3 regions of the Kitasatospora arboriphila genome follow, and region 2 is predicted to be linked to each of the others. Evidence: riboswitches for the same ligand, from Rfam matches in the RefSeq annotation. Region 2 holds a riboswitch; each other region holds the start of a gene.
What was found. A riboswitch is a leader RNA that binds a small molecule or an ion and turns the genes downstream of it on or off. The one in region 2 is predicted to bind S-adenosylmethionine.
Positions count from the first base shown of each region.

Region 1: it holds a riboswitch for S-adenosylmethionine, as region 2 does, so the genes downstream of both, thrC (threonine synthase) here and ABD353_RS29340 (aminotransferase class V-fold PLP-dependent enzyme) in region 2, are expected to answer to the same signal.
Region 3: it holds a riboswitch for S-adenosylmethionine, as region 2 does, so the genes downstream of both, ABD353_RS12390 (IclR family transcriptional regulator) here and ABD353_RS29340 (aminotransferase class V-fold PLP-dependent enzyme) in region 2, are expected to answer to the same signal.

Region 1 is NZ_BAAALD010000008.1:84,646-87,895, reverse strand. Features, by position in the region: gene ABD353_RS06730 (alpha,alpha-trehalose-phosphate synthase (UDP-forming)) at 1-494, opposite strand, end outside; gene ABD353_RS06725 (glucosyl-3-phosphoglycerate synthase) at 555-1,559, opposite strand; SAM riboswitch class I at 1,697-1,830, shown strand; gene thrC (threonine synthase) at 1,848-3,125, shown strand; gene ABD353_RS06715 (MoaD/ThiS family protein) at 3,156-3,250, shown strand, end outside.
Region 2 is NZ_BAAALD010000075.1:25,877-29,126, reverse strand. Features, by position in the region: gene ABD353_RS29350 (rhomboid family intramembrane serine protease) at 1-97, shown strand, start outside; gene ABD353_RS29345 (Lrp/AsnC ligand binding domain-containing protein) at 94-375, shown strand; gene ABD353_RS29340 (aminotransferase class V-fold PLP-dependent enzyme) at 446-1,813, opposite strand; SAM riboswitch class IV at 1,863-1,980, opposite strand; gene trpD (anthranilate phosphoribosyltransferase) at 2,093-3,166, opposite strand.
Region 3 is NZ_BAAALD010000018.1:40,340-43,589, reverse strand. Features, by position in the region: gene ABD353_RS12395 (pullulanase X25 domain-containing protein) at 1-957, opposite strand, end outside; SAM riboswitch class I at 1,273-1,415, shown strand; gene ABD353_RS12390 (IclR family transcriptional regulator) at 1,608-2,321, shown strand; gene ABD353_RS12385 (class I SAM-dependent methyltransferase) at 2,507-3,250, shown strand, end outside.

The sequences.
Region 1 (3,250 bases), on a different contig from region 2:
TGCACCAGCACGGCGGCGCCCGGTGCGGCCTCGGCGGCGAGCGCCTCGGCGAAGGCGGTGTTGTACGCGGTGTAGGACTCCCACTCGCGGCGGAACCGGTCGTCGAAGACCGGCGAGACCGGGGTGTCGTACAGCAGGTGGTGGACGAACCACAGGGTGGAGTTGGCGATGCCGTTGTAGGCGCGGGCGAAGGTGCCGGGCTCGATGTCCAGCATCCGGACGGCCTGTCCGCCGACGTCGTGGCCGGCGAGGTCGAGCCGGCCGTCCGGCGCCTGCCGGGCGGCCGTCCGGTCGGCGTCGCCGAGGGCGGCGCAGACCCAGACCGCCGAGGGGTCGTCGATCGCGGAGAGCCCGGACACCAGGCCGCCGCCGCCTCTCTTCAGGGTGAGCGCACCGTCGTCCCCGCTGCTGAAGGACACCGGGCCGCGGTTCGAGGCCACCAGGACGGGGGCGGCGCCGGACTGCTGCGTACGTTCGAACGCGAGATCGGCCATATCCCCTAGCTTGCCGCGCGACCGGTCCGGCAAACCATCCGGCGGCCCCGCGGGCCCCGCTCAGCGCGCGGTGTACTCCGGCACCGTGCGCATCGGCGGGCGCTCCAGCGCGGTCACCTCGTGGGTGTGGGCGGTGAAGCCCCGGGTGCCCGGGTCGCGGCTGAACTGGGTGATCAGCGGGTGCACGAGGTCCTCGCCAGCCTTCAGCCGGTGGGTGCGGTCGAGCCGTTCCAGGGCCGTCCGGTAGATCGTGGCGGCCATCCGACCGAGCGCCTGGCCGTCCTGGTGGCGGTGGTGCCGGACACCCACGTCGACCTGGGCCAGCGCGTCCAGCCCGACCTCCTCCAGGGCGTCCACCAGCAGGCCGAGCTCCACCCCGTACCCGGTCGGGAAGGGCAGTCGTTCCAGCAGGGTGCGGCGGGCCGCGTACTCGCCGCCGAGCGGCTGGACGAAGCCGGACAGCTGTGGCCAGTGCAGGTTGATCAGCGGCCGGGCGACGAGCTCGGTGACCCGTCCGCCGCCGGCCGGCACCACCGCGCCCTCGGTCTCCAGCGGCCGGTCGTACATCGCCTTGACCAGCTGCAGCGAGGGGTCGGTGAGCAGCGGGCCGACGATCCCGGTGACGAAGGCCGGGTCGAACTCGCGCAGGTCGGCGTCGACGAAGCAGACGATCGCGCCGGACGTCGCCAGCAGCGACCGCCAGAGCACCTCGCCCTTGCCGGGGGCAGCCGGCAGCCGGGGCAGGATGTCGTCGCGGTGGACCACCCGGGCGCCCGCCGTCCGGGCGGTCTCCGCCGTCCGGTCGACCGAGCCGGAGTCGACCACCACCAGCTCGTCGACCAGCGGGTGACGTTCCATCAACTCGCGGCGGACGGTGGCGACGATCTCCCCGACGGTGGGTTCCTCGTCGAGGGCGGGCAGCACCACGCTGACCGTTCCGGCGCTCCCCGCCGCCCGCTTGGCGGCGAGCAGCCGCTCCACCGGGTAGTCCGCCGCCGCCCAGGAGCGGCGACGCAGCCAGGACGCGACCTCGGGGAGGACGTCGGGACGGGGCTGCTCGGTCACGGTCTCGCTCCTCGTAACTTCCATCTCGCGGATCGGACGCCGCCTTTCGGCGCCGGGGCCTTCGGATACAGTCTTCGTACTGCGGTCGAGCCTTCGCACGCCGGGGTCACCGCAGCGAACAACACACAACTTCACAGAGCTCATCCAGAGGGACTGAGGGAACGGCCCGTCGACGTCCCGGCAACCTTCTCGCAGCGGCGGTCGCAGGCCTCCCGCGGGACAGGTGCCAATTCCGGCCTGTGGCGCAACCGCGCCGCGGGGAAGATGAGGAGAGAGGCCTCCGCCACCATGGCTACCGCTACCCCTGCATCCGCTGCCACCGTCGACCTCGGTCCGGCCGCAGCGCTTTCCTGTCGCGAGTGCGGCACCCGCTTCCCGCTCGGCCCGAGCTTCGCGTGCCTGGAGTGCTTCGGCCCGCTGGAGATCGCCTACGACTTCGGCGGCTACGACGCCGCGGAGCTCCGCAAGCGCATCGAGGCCGGCCCGGCCAGCATCTGGCGCTACGCCCCGCTGCTGCCGGTGCCCGCCGACGTGGCCGGCAAGCCCAACCTCAACCCCGGCTGGACCCCGCTGGTCAAGGCGGACAACCTGGGCCGCGAGCTCGGCTTCACCGCCCAGCTGCACGTCAAGGACGACTCCGGCAACCCCACGCACTCCTTCAAGGACCGCGTGGTGGCCTGTGCGATCGAGGCCGCCCGCGCCTTCGACTTCACCACGCTCTCCTGCTCCTCCACCGGCAACCTGGCCGGCGCGGTCGGTGCCGCCGCCGCCCGGGCCGGGTTCAAGTCCTGCGTGTTCATCCCGCACGACCTGGAGCAGGGCAAGATCGTCATGGCCGGTGTGTACGGTGGCGCCCTGGTCGGCATCGACGGCAACTACGACGACGTGAACCGCTTCTGCTCCGAGCTGATCGGCGACCCGGCCGGCGAGGGCTGGGGCTTCGTCAACGTCAACCTCCGCCCGTACTACGGCGAGGGCTCCAAGACGCTGGCCTACGAGATCTGCGAGCAGCTCGGCTGGCGGCTGCCGGAGCAGATCGTGATCCCGATCGCCTCGGGCTCCCAGCTCACCAAGATCGACAAGGGCCTGCAGGAGCTGATCAAGCTCGGCCTGGTCGAGGACCGGCCGTACAAGGTCTTCGGCGCCCAGGCCGAGGGCTGCTCCCCGGTGTCCGCCGCCTTCAAGGCCGGCCACGACGTGATCCGGCCGGTGAAGCCGAACACCATCGCCAAGTCGCTGGCGATCGGCAACCCGGCCGACGGCCCGTACGTGCTCGACATCGCCCGCCGCACCGGCGGCGCGGTCGAGGACGTCACCGACGCCGAGGTGGTGGCCGCCATCAAGCTGCTGGCGCGCACCGAGGGCATCTTCGCGGAGACCGCGGGCGGCGTGACCGTCGGCGTCCTCAAGAAGCTGGTCGAGACCGGGCAGTTGGACCCGTCGAAGGAGACCGTCGCCATCAACACCGGTGACGGCCTGAAGACCCTCGACGCGGTCGCCGACGCCGGACTGACCGCCACCATCCGTCCGACGCTGGAGTCCTTCCGCGCCGCCGGCCTCGCCTGAGCAGCCCACCCCTTCCGCCAAGGAGCACCCATGAGCGCCACCGTCCGCATCCCGACCATCCTGCGCACCTACACCGGCGGTGCGGCCGAGGTCACCGCCGAGGGCGACACCCTGGCCGCCGTCGT
Region 2 (3,250 bases):
GCTGCTCGCGCGCCCGGTGCGGCCCCGGACAGGGCAGACGCGCCGCCTGACGGCGGATACGCTGGGCGGAACCCCACACACAGGAGCCGAAGAGTGATCACCGCGATCGTCCTCATCAAGACCAGCGTCGACCGGATCCCCGAGATCGCCGAGGCGATCGCCGCGATCGAGGGCGTCAGCGAGGTCTACTCGGTGACCGGCAGCTACGACCTGGTGGCGATGGTCCGCGTCCGGCAGCACGAGGACCTCGCCGAGGTGATCCCCGGTCAGGTCAACAAGGTCCCGGGCGTCGAGCACACCGAGACCCAGATCGCCTTCCGCACCTACTCCCAGCACGACCTGGAAGCCGCCTTCGCCCTCGGCCTCGACGAGTAGGTAGGAGGGGCAGCACCCCCAGGGGCGCGTGCGCGGTTCCCCGCGCCCCTGAGTGCGTACCCCGAACGTCTCAGGCGGCCCGGTCGGTGTCCGCGACGCAGCGGCCGCCCTCGTTGCGGTAGGACCAGCGGGCGCCGTCGGTGACCAGCTCGCGGACGGCGGCCAGGAAGCGGTCCACGTGCTCCTCCGGGGTGCCCGCGCCGAAGCTGACCCGGATCGCGTTGAGGCTCCGCTCCCCCGGCAGCGACGGCTCCGGCGCGCCGCACGCGGACGGCGCCGCCTCCTCCCCGCCGAGCAGCGTCCGCACCAGCGGGTGCGCGCAGAACAGGCCGTCGCGGACGCCGATGCCGTACTCGGCGGAGAGCGCCGCCGAGAAGTGCGAACTGTTCCAGCCGCGGACGACGAAGGAGAGCACGCCCACCCGGGCGGACCGCTCGCCGAACAGGTTGAGCACCTTGACCTCGGGGATCCCGGCCAGCCCGGCGGTGAGCCGCTCGACGAGCGCCTGCTCGCGGGCCTCCAGGGCGTCGAACCCGGCCTCGGTGAGCGCCCGGCAGGCGGAGGCGATGGCGTAGGCGCCGATCACGTTGGGCGAGCCGGCCTCGTGGCGGGCCGGGCCGGTGTGCCACTCGACGGCCACCGAGCCGTCGGCCTCCCGGGCGACGGTGCGGCTGGCGCCGCCGCCCGCCAGGTAGGGCTCGGCGGCGTCGAGCCAGTCGCTGCGGCCGGCGAGCACCCCGGCGCCGAACGGCGCGTAGAGCTTGTGGCCGGAGAACGCGACCCAGTCGACGTCGAGTTCACGGACCGACAGGCGGTGGTGCGGGGCGAGCTGGGCGGCGTCCAGCACCACCCGGGCGCCGTGCCGGTGGGCGGTCTCGGTGAGTTCGGCGATCGGCCACAGTTCGCCGGTGACGTTGGAGGCGCCGGTGACGCACAGCAGGCGCGGGCCGTCCGGGGAACCGGCGGCGAGGGCGGCGTCCAGGGCGGCGACGGCCTCGGCGTGCGAGCGCGGGGCGCGCAGGTACTCGACCGTCAGACCGGCATGGCGCCAGGGCAGCAGGGAGGCATGGTGCTCGGTCTCGAAGGCGAACACCCGGGTGCCGGCGGGGAGGGCCCCGGCGAGCAGGTTGAGCGAGTCGGTGGTGGCGCGGGTGAACACCACCTGGTCGCCCTCGCGCAGGTCGAGGAAGTCGGCGACGGTGCGGCGGCTCTGCTCGAACAGGTCGGTGGAGAGCTGCGAGAGGTAGCCGGCGCCGCGGTGGACGCTGCCGTAGTAGGGGGCGTAGGCGGCGACGTCGTCCCAGACCCGCTGCAGGGCGGGGGCGCTGGCGGCGTAGTCGAGTGCGGCGTAGCCGACCTTCTCACCGGTGGCGAGCGGCACCTGGACGTCGTGGCCGAGGACGGCGAGCGGGGCGCAGAGGTCGGTGGAAAGCGACATGAGGATGCACTCCTTCACGGGGTGGGGACCCCGGGGAGCCATCGCCGGAAGTCCGCGCTTGCCACGCGGACGGTTCGCCGCACGGCCCGGTCCTCACCCAGGGCACCCCGCCACGGACGGAGGGTTGCCGGACAGCAAGCTGGGGCTTGACGCTGCCACTCATGACCTGCGCAGGACTCTAGGTGACCGCTGTGCGACGGGTCAAGCACGGCGGGGCGTGCGGGGGACCGGCCTCGGCCGGATGCCCCCGCGCGCCCCGTGCGGCTCGCCGGCGGCTCGCTACTTGTTCGTCGCCTCGGCCCAGCGCTTGAGCGTCGCCTCCGCCGCGCCCGAGTCGATGGCCGCGGCCGCCCGCTCGATCCCGGCGGCGAGCTGCTCGGCGAGCGGCGCGTCGGTGAGGTCGAGCACCGCCAGCGCGGCGGCCGTGTTGAGCAGGACGGCGTCCCGCACCGGGCCGCGCTCACCGGCGAACAGCCGCCGTGCGACGGCCGCGTTGTGCTCGGCGTCGGCCCCGCGGAGGGCTTCGATCCCGGCCAGTTCGATCCCGACGTCCCGCGGGTCGAAGTCCGCCTCGGTGACGGTGCCGTCCTTGACGATCCACACGTGCGAGGTGGTGCAGACGGTCAGTTCGTCCAGGCCGTCGTCGCCGCGGAAGACCAGTGCGGTGGCGCCGCGCCGGGCGAAGACGCCGGCGATCAGTCCGGCGAGCCGGGTGTCGAAGCAGCCGACGGCGTGCGAGGTGACCCGGGCCGGGTTGGTCAGCGGGCCGAGGATGTTGAAGGCGGTGGGCACGCCGAGCCCGGCCCGCGCGGTCGCCGCGTGCCGCATCGCGGGGTGGAACTTCGCCGCGAAGCAGAAGGTCAGGCCGACCTCCTCGGCCACCTCGGCGACCCGCCGGGCGCCGAGGTCGAGGCTGATGCCGAGCTTCTGCAGCACGTCGGAGGAGCCGGACGCGGAGGAGGAGGCCCGGTTGCCGTGCTTGACGACCTTGGCGCCGGCCGCGGCCGCGACGATCGCCGACATGGTGGAGATGTTGACGGTCTTCGCGCGGTCGCCGCCGGTGCCGACGATGTCCACGGCCGGGCCGGGGATGTGCAGCGGCTCGGCGTGCGCGTACATCGCGTCGACCAGGCCGGCGATCTCCTCGACCGTCTCGCCCTTGGCGCGCAGCGCGACCATGAAGCCGGCGACCTGCACGGGCGAGGCCTCGCCGCTCATGATCTGGTCCATCGCCCAGGCGGTGTCCGCCTCCGCGAGGTCCTCGCCGCGCAACAGTGCCGTCAGGACGTCGGGCCAGGTGCGGACCACCTGCACGGGGTCCTTGCCGCCGTTCGCAGGGTTCACGTTCACCATGGCCGACTCCAGCTCTCATCGGTAGTGCGCCGATACAAGGGACGGAGTCAGCCTAGCGAGCGGCGGCGGGCGGCCGTGCCGATC
Region 3 (3,250 bases), on a different contig from region 2:
CTGGGCGTAGGGGTCGCGGACGGCGGTGCCGCGCACGGAGAACTGGTAGGCCTGGTCCTTGAGGTCGCCGCCGACCACGGCCTGGTAGACGGCGGAGTAGCCGCTCACGGTCACCGGGGTCATCGGGTGGCTGGTGCCGCCGACGCTGACGCTGACGTCGGAACTGTCGGGCGACCAGAGCCGGAAGGTGGTGCCGGTGGGGGAGTAGATCGCGCCGAGCGTGGCGGGGGTGTCGGTGGCCTCGGTGCTCCGCACCGTCGTCAGGTGCGTGGCGGCGGAGTAGGAGAACGTGGTGGCCGCCCCGTCCGCGGGGACGGTGAAGCCGATGTTCGCGCCGCCCGCCGCCCCGCCGGCACCGTAGTTCTCCGTCCAGGACTGTCCGACGGTGACCTTGGTGTTCCACGCCCCGGCGGGGATCGCGGTCGTGGTGTAACTGTAGACGCCGTCGCCGTCCGGGTCCTGCAGGGTGGTGGCCGCGCAGGTCGGTGCCCAGTCGGCGCCGCAGCCGAGTTCGGACTGGTAGTCGCCGACGGCGGTGACGACCGGCCGGACGGAGCTGTCGACCAGGTGCGTGGCCGGGTCGTAGACGAACGCGACCGAGGCGCCGCCCGCGGGCACGGTCACGGACAGGTTGGCGCCGCCCGCCGCGCCGCCCGCGCCGTAGTTCTCCGTCCAGCCGTTGTCGATCGCGACCTTGTACTCGTAGCTGCCGGCGGGCAGGGCGAAGGCGGCCGCCCACCGTCCGTCGGAGCGCTGCGCGAGCTGCGCCCGTGGGCAGTCGGGCTGCCAGTCGCCGGAGCAGCCGATCTCGCTGTCGAAGGTTCCGGGCAGGCTGACGGCGGCCGGCGCGGCGTCGGCCGTGGACGCCGTGAGCGACACGAGGGCGGTGGCGAGCAGGAGGAGCACCGCGAACGACGCCGTCCTGGCCGATCTTGCGCGCGGAAAGGTGTGAGCCATGGGGGACTGCCTCCCGGGCGGCCCGGGACGTCGGCGCGACGGCGTGTGGGGGCACGTCGCGGCCGTCCCGGGTGAAGGGTGGTGGGGGTGCGCGGGGGGTCGCCGACCGGTGGGACGGGCGATCCCGGCCCGCGGGGGCGGTGGGGTGCGTCGCGCGACCGACGATCCCGCCGTCCTGAGGACACGTCAAGTCAGGGCGCACGGGGTTTCTGCAATTTGCAGCAAGGGCATTCGCTCCGTGCCGATGCCGACGGACCTGGGCGCGGACGGGGGAGGTTTGGCGGGCCGCCCGCGGAATCTTGTATGGTTCCTCGCGAATCATCCAGAGGGGTGGAGGGACCGGCCCTACGAAGCCCCGGCAACTCCCCGGTCGAACCGGCGTCCGAAGTACGCGCCGCGCCGCCCGGGATCAGTGCCAACTCCGGCCTGCCGCCACTGTGGCGCGGGAAAGATGAGGAGACACGGTGCTCTCTGTGCTGTCCTTCGCCCGGGCGCTTCCCGCCCCGGTCTCTCCGCGTACCCGTCCCGTGCCCGGCGCAGCCACTCGGCCGACTTCTCCGGCCTGTCCTCGCTGACCACCCCCGCTCCCGCGCGGAGCGTCCGTGGGCGGGGCCCCCGCCGCTCACGGGATCTGAGACGGAGTACCCATCATGGAGAACACCAGCGGCGTCGGCGTGCTCGACAAGGTCACCTCGATCCTCGGCACCCTGGAGGCCGGTCCCACCACCCTGGCCGGACTCGTGGCCGCCACCGGCCTGGCACGGCCCACCGCCCACCGGCTCGCCGTCGCACTGGAACAGCACCGCCTGGTCGCCCGCGACCTGCAAGGGCGGTTCGCCCTCGGCCCCCGGCTCACCGAGCTGTCGGCGGCCGTCGGCGAGGACCGCCTGCTGTCCGCGGCCGGCCCGGTCCTGGCCCACCTGCGCGACCTCACCGGCGAGAGCGCCCAGCTCTACCGCCGGCAGGGCGAGGTCCGGATCTGCGTGGCCGCCGCCGAACGCCTCTCCGGCCTGCGGGACACCGTGCCGGTGGGCATCGCCCTCCCGATGAAGGTCGGCTCCGCGGCGCAGATCCTGCTCGCCTGGGAGGAGCCCGAACGCCTCCACCGCGGCCTGCAGGGCGCCCGCTTCACCGCCACCGCCCTCAGCGGCGTACGGCGCCGCGGCTGGGCCCAGTCCATCGGCGAACGCGAGGCCGGGGTCGCCTCCGTCTCCGCACCCGTGCGCGGTCCGGCCGGCCGGGTCGTCGCCGCCGTCTCCGTCTCCGGGCCGATCGAGCGGCTCACCCGCCACCCCGGCGCCCGGCTCTCCCAGGCCGTCGTCGAGGCCGCCGGCCGGCTCGGCGAAGCCCTGCGCCAGCCCTGACCGGCCCGCCAGCCCGCCAGCCCGCCGGCCCGCCGGGCCGGTCGAACCGGTCGAACCGGCGCAGCAGGCCGCCGAGCCGTGCCCGCGGAACACCCGTGGGCCGGCCGCCGGTTCGGGCATCCGGTTCGGGCATCCGGTTCGCGCACCATCGGGTCGGCTGACCGTCCGTCAGCTAGCGTGGGCGTGTGAATCAGGACGAACGCTCACTCCACGCCTCGTCGTTCGGCGTCGCGGCGACCGCCTACGCCGAACACCGCCCCGACTACGCGCAGGCCGCCGTGCGCTGGGCGCTCGAACCCGCGCCCGGCCCGCGGGTGCTCGACCTCGGCGCCGGCACCGGCAAGCTGACCGCGGGACTGCTCGCGCCGGGCGCGGAGGTCGTCGCGGTCGAGCCCGACCCGGCGATGCTGGCCGAGCTGCGCCGCTCGCTGCCGGACGTCCGCGCCCTGCGGGGCAACGCCGAGGCGATCCCGCTGCCGGACGCCTCCGTCGACGCCGTGCTGGCCGGCAACGCCATGCACTGGTTCGACATGGCCGTCGCGGGCCCCGAGATCGCCAGGGTCCTGGCACCCGACGGCGTGCTGGCCGGCCTGTGGAACCTGCTGGACGACCGGGTCGACTGGGTCGCCGGACTGGCGCGGACCGCCGGGAGCGCGGCCGTCGGCCCCCGTGACACGCCCGCCGCCTGGCGTGCCGAAACGGCCGCCATGCACCTTCCGAAGGCCGGCGGACCCGCCCGGTTCGGGTCGCCCGAGCAGACCGCGTTCCCGCACGGGCAGCGCCGCACGGCCGACACCCTGGTCGCCTCGCTCGCGACCCGCGCGGGGATGCTGGTCATGCCGGAGCGGGAACGGGAGGCCGCGCTGGGCCGGATCCGGGCCTTCCTCGCGGGTGAACCGGAGACCGCCCGCGGTGAGTTCACCCTGCCG